DNA from 2 places in the Dermacoccus sp. BD5 genome. Region 1 is predicted to be linked to the other one. Evidence: riboswitches for the same ligand, from Rfam matches in the RefSeq annotation. Region 1 holds a riboswitch; the other holds the start of a gene.
What was found. A riboswitch is a leader RNA that binds a small molecule or an ion and turns the genes downstream of it on or off. The one in region 1 is predicted to bind S-adenosylmethionine.
Positions count from the first base shown of each region.

Region 2: linked by a shared signal. The riboswitch ahead of NQ706_RS11890 (bifunctional o-acetylhomoserine/o-acetylserine sulfhydrylase) and the one ahead of NQ706_RS00965 (flavin reductase family protein) in region 1 are both predicted to bind S-adenosylmethionine.

Region 1 covers NZ_JANJER010000001.1:236,496-238,881, forward strand. Annotated here, with positions in the region: gene NQ706_RS00960 (LLM class flavin-dependent oxidoreductase) at 1-352, opposite strand, end outside; gene NQ706_RS00965 (flavin reductase family protein) at 352-906, opposite strand; SAM riboswitch class I at 1,171-1,260, opposite strand; gene NQ706_RS00970 (DNA translocase FtsK) at 1,446-2,386, opposite strand, start outside.
Region 2 covers NZ_JANJER010000017.1:40,332-42,717, forward strand. Annotated here, with positions in the region: gene NQ706_RS11880 (hypothetical protein) at 55-444, opposite strand; gene NQ706_RS11885 (GNAT family N-acetyltransferase) at 441-935, opposite strand; SAM riboswitch class IV at 1,059-1,174, shown strand; gene NQ706_RS11890 (bifunctional o-acetylhomoserine/o-acetylserine sulfhydrylase) at 1,247-2,386, shown strand, end outside.

The DNA of each region.
Region 1 (2,386 bases):
GGAGTCGACCGTCAGTGATGGTCTGGAAGGTGGTGGCCATTTGCGCTGCCAGAGTCGGCGAGACGGACCCTGGGCGGAAGGCGACGAGAAACTTCAGCCGCTCAGTGTGCTGGGAAAGCGCAGCGGCCATGACCCAGGAGTCCTGGCACCACAGACCCGTTGGCGTCAGGACGGATTCGAAACCGTTGGCCTCCGCCGCCTGTGCCACCTGACGCAGGTAGCCCGCGGACGGTTCACGGGTTCGATCAGTGCCCTCGACCGCGGCCCCATGACCTCCAGAGACGATTCCACGCGAGTCGCCGGAGGTCGGTAGGAACCAGTGGAAGGTCGGCTGGTTCGTGGACGTGCTCATCATCGGACTCCGTTCGTCGTTCGTGACACTGAGGGCGAGACGCTGTGATGCGCTCCGTTGTGGTGGGCAAGCGGACCGCGATCTGCGACATGCTCGGCGCTATCCACCTCGGCGACGATGAGGCAGCTGTCTCCCGCCTCATGGGCATCACGGACCGTGGCTGTCAATCGAGCTGCGACGTCCGTGAGTCGCGGCAGACCGGTCCTGTCCCACGACCAGAGACCGTCGTCCCGAAACCGGGCCTCACGCGGGCCGGCGAATCGGGTCATGAGCTGCCCTTGGTTCTCGTCGAGAAGGTGGAGGGCGACACGTCCGGTTCGCACGATTGAAGCCAGCGAGTGAGACGTGCGACTGATGTTGAAGGACACGAGGGGTGGGTCGACCGAAACCGAGTGCACAGACAAAGCGGTCAAGCCGACCGGCCCTGCCTCCCCTGCAGTCGTGATGACCCAGACGCTCGAGACCGCGCGGCGAAACACGGGACGAAGATCGGGCTTCACCACCGAGACAACGATCTCGGTGTGAGGTGGTGCTGTGGGCAACATGAAACTCATCTCTTGATCAGTGAGGGGGAAGGGCGTCTAGCGCGCGTGCGACGTACCGGGTCACATCGACAATCGGTGATCCGACCGGACGGCATCCATGGCATGGGCGGGCTACGACCCGAGAGTCGAAAGTCGCGAGGGTCGCGCCCACGGAGGCGTTGAGATCGTCGTGCGTTCTTCAGCGACATGCACTGACGCGACGGCGCATCAAATCAACCGTCCGACGTCGGCAGGCACGAAAAGACGAAACGCGGTGTTCCGACATGAGAATCAACTCCATCGCTTCTGGCGTGAGCACCGTTCCGTGAGGGTCGGTTGCTGCGGCGTCGACGAGCCAGATCTCTCGGCCGCTCTGGATGGGATGAATGCAGTCAACTGGCCGGTCGCGCCACCCACAAGCAGAATCCACATACTGGGACACGACACCTGTATCGCAACTACCACCTCGGACGCCACACGGGACTGTCCGGGACACAAAAGTCCCTGCATCCCGATGATCCGGGATGCAGGGACTCCTCCATCAGGCTGGCGCCGCCGACCTGGCGACCTCAGCGACCGTGCTGCGTGAGCTCCCAGGCGTCCTCACTACCGTCACCGCCATCGTGCCCGTCGTAGTACTGCTCCCCCTGGGCGGGGATCGCGTCCTGTGACTGGGCCACAAGGTCGACGGGGCCGTCGCCAGCACCGTCCGGCTCCGGCACGTCCTCGCCCTTGAGCAACGCGAGCGTCTGCGGCAGGTCGTCGGGCTTGACGAGCACGTCGCGCGCCTTCGACCCCTCGGACGGGCCGACGATGGCGCGCGATTCGAGCAGGTCCATGAGGCGACCGGCCTTCGCGAATCCGACGCGCAGCTTGCGCTGCAGCATCGACGTCGATCCGAACTGTGTCGTGACGACGAGTTCGGCGGCCTGCAGCAGCACGTCGAGGTCGTCGCCGATGTCGTCGTCGATCTCCTTCTTCGGCGCGACCTGCGCGACGTCCTTGCGGTAGTTCGGCGCGAGCTGGCTCTTGACGTGCGCGACGACGGCGTGGATCTCGGATTCGTTGACCCATGCGCCCTGCACGCGCATCGGCTTGCTCGCACCCATCGGCAGGAACAGCGCGTCACCCTGGCCGAGCAGCTTCTCGGCACCGGGCTGGTCGAGCACGACGCGGCTGTCGGCGAGCGACGACGTCGCGAACGCCAGGCGCGACGGCACGTTGGCCTTGATGATGCCGGTGACGACGTCGACGGACGGGCGCTGCGTCGCGAGGATGAGGTGAATGCCCGCGGCACGCGCGAGCTGCGTGATGCGCTGGATCGACGCCTCGACGTCGCGCGGCGCGACGAGCATGAGGTCGGCGAGCTCGTCGACGACGACGAGCAGGTAGGGGTACGGCGCGAGCTTGCGCTTGCTGTCGGGCGGCAGCTGCACCTTGCCCGCGCGCACCGCCTTGTTGAACTCGTCGATGTGCTTGTAGCCGAACGCGGCCAGGTCGTCATAGCGTG
Region 2 (2,386 bases), on a different contig from region 1:
GACGCAGCGGCCGCGGGTGGGCTCGCGCGCACCATGCACCCCGGGTGAGCGGTCTCAGACCGCCGCGATCTCGCGCAGACGCGCCGGGACAATGGTTCGGTCGGCTTCCCCCGCGTGCGCGACGTCGCCGACACGGCCCGCCAACGTCCGCGCGACCTCGGCCGCGTCGCCGTCACCGACGACGGCGACGATGCTCGCCAGCCCGGCGAGGCCCGTGACGGCGTCCTCGAGGTCGAGCCAGTCGTCGTCATCGAGGCCGGCCGCCGCCCCCGGCCATGCGACCGAGGCGGCCATGACGCCGTCACGAGCCCACTGCTCGACAGCGTCGCGCGCGAGGGCGCCGTCAGCACCGAGGTGCAGGACGACGGCGTTCGCGACCGGTTTGGACGGGCAGGCGATGCAGCGCTCGCGCTGATCGAGCGCCCAGATGACGTCGTCGCTCATGACGCACGCTCCGCATCGCGGCGGGCGTCGAGGCCGAACGGCGCCACACGCTGCATGTGACGTTCGTCCGGCGGGCCGAAGCCGGCCCGTTCGTACAGCCTGCGGGCACGCGGACGGGCGTTGAGCATCATTCGCGCGACGTCGTGCGCGTCGGCCCAGGCGTCGACGATCCGCAGCATCCGCTCGGCCAGGCCCTGGCCGCGCGCCGACGGCGTGACGAAGACGACCGCGATGTAGAGCGACGGCTGCGCCGGCCGAGCCAGCGCCGGGGGCCGGTGCACGAGCGACGTCTGCACCATGCCGAGAGCCGTCCCGTCAGCACTCGAGGCGAGCCACGTCGGCAGATCGTCGTAGTGCGCGAGCCAGTGATCGGCATACTCGGTGATGAAGCCGGGGCGGTTGCTCTCCCCCGCCTCGAGGTCCATCTGCAGACGCAGCGCCGCGCAGGCGAACGCGTCTTCGCGGCGCGCGCGGACGATCGTCGGTGTCATGGCAACAGTCAAGCACGGCATGAGGGTCGTCGCCCGTAGGCGCGTCGCGTCAGCACGGGGCCGCGACCGGAATGTGAGACAGCATTCCCGCCTGATGACACCACCCGGCCTAGAGTGGCTGCAGGTCACGAGCGCCAGCGTCAAACCCCGGTTTGCTGGCCGGCAACCCTCCCACCGCGGCGGGGTGCTCCGGGTGACGACCTGGCCCGGCGCCGAGCGCGTCCGGGCAAGCGCGGAGGGATTCCCCTTCGGGCACCACACGTACGGTGCGCCGCCCGTGCGTCCACGCACTCCTCGAGAGGGACATCATCATGAGCTCCGAGAACTGGGCCTTCGAGACCAAGCAGATCCACGTCGGCCAGAACGTCGACGGCGACACCGGCGCCCGGGCGCTGCCGATCTACCAGACGACGTCGTTCGTCTTCGACTCCGCCGAGACCGCGGCCAACCGCTTCGGCCTGTCGGATCTCGGCCCCATCTACACACGCATCGGTAACCCGACGGCGCAGGCGGTCGAAGACCGCATCGCCGCGCTGGAGGGCGGCGTCGGCGCGTTGCTGCTCGCGTCGGGTCAGGCGGCGACGACGTTCGCCATCCTCAACGTCGCGCAGGCCGGCGACCACATCGTCGCCTCGTCCGCGCTGTACGGCGGCACGTACAACCTGCTGAAGTACACGCTCAAGCGACTCGGCGTCGAGACGACGTTCATCGACAACATCAACGATCTCGACGAGTGGCGCGGCGCCATCCGCGACAACACGAAGCTGCTGTTCGGCGAGACGCTGAGCAACCCCGACCAGAAGGTGCTCGACGTGCGCGGCCTCGCCGACATCGCGCATGACGCCGGGGTGCCGCTGTTCGTCGACAACACCGTCGCGACGCCGTACCTGCTGCGCCCGATCGAGCATGGCGCGGACGTCGTCATCCACTCCGCGACGAAGTACCTCGGGGGGCACGGGACGTCGATCGCCGGCGTGCTCGTCGACGCCGGGACGTTCGACTACGCCGCCGACCCGGCGAAGTTCCCGCAGTTCAACGAGCCGTCGGAGAGCTACCACGGTCTCGTGTTCGCCCGCGACCTCGGCGTCGGATCGCCGCTCGGCGCGAACCTCGCCTTCATCCTCAAGGCGCGCGTCGAACTGCTGCGCGACCTCGGCGCGGCCGTCTCCCCGTTCAACGCGTTCCTCATCGCGCAAGGCCTCGAGACGTTGTCGCTGCGTGTGGAGCGACACGTGGAGAACGCGAAGAAGGTCGTCGAGTTCCTGAAGTCGCAGCCGCAGGTCGAGACGTTGTTCTACGCCTCCGACCCGTCGAGCCCCTACAAGGAACTCGCCGACCGCTACCTGCCCGCCGGCTCCGGCGCCGTGCTGTCGTTCGAGATCGCCGGCGGCGTCGAGGCGGGCAAGAAGTTCGTCGACGCTCTCGAACTGCACTCGCACGTCGCGAACATC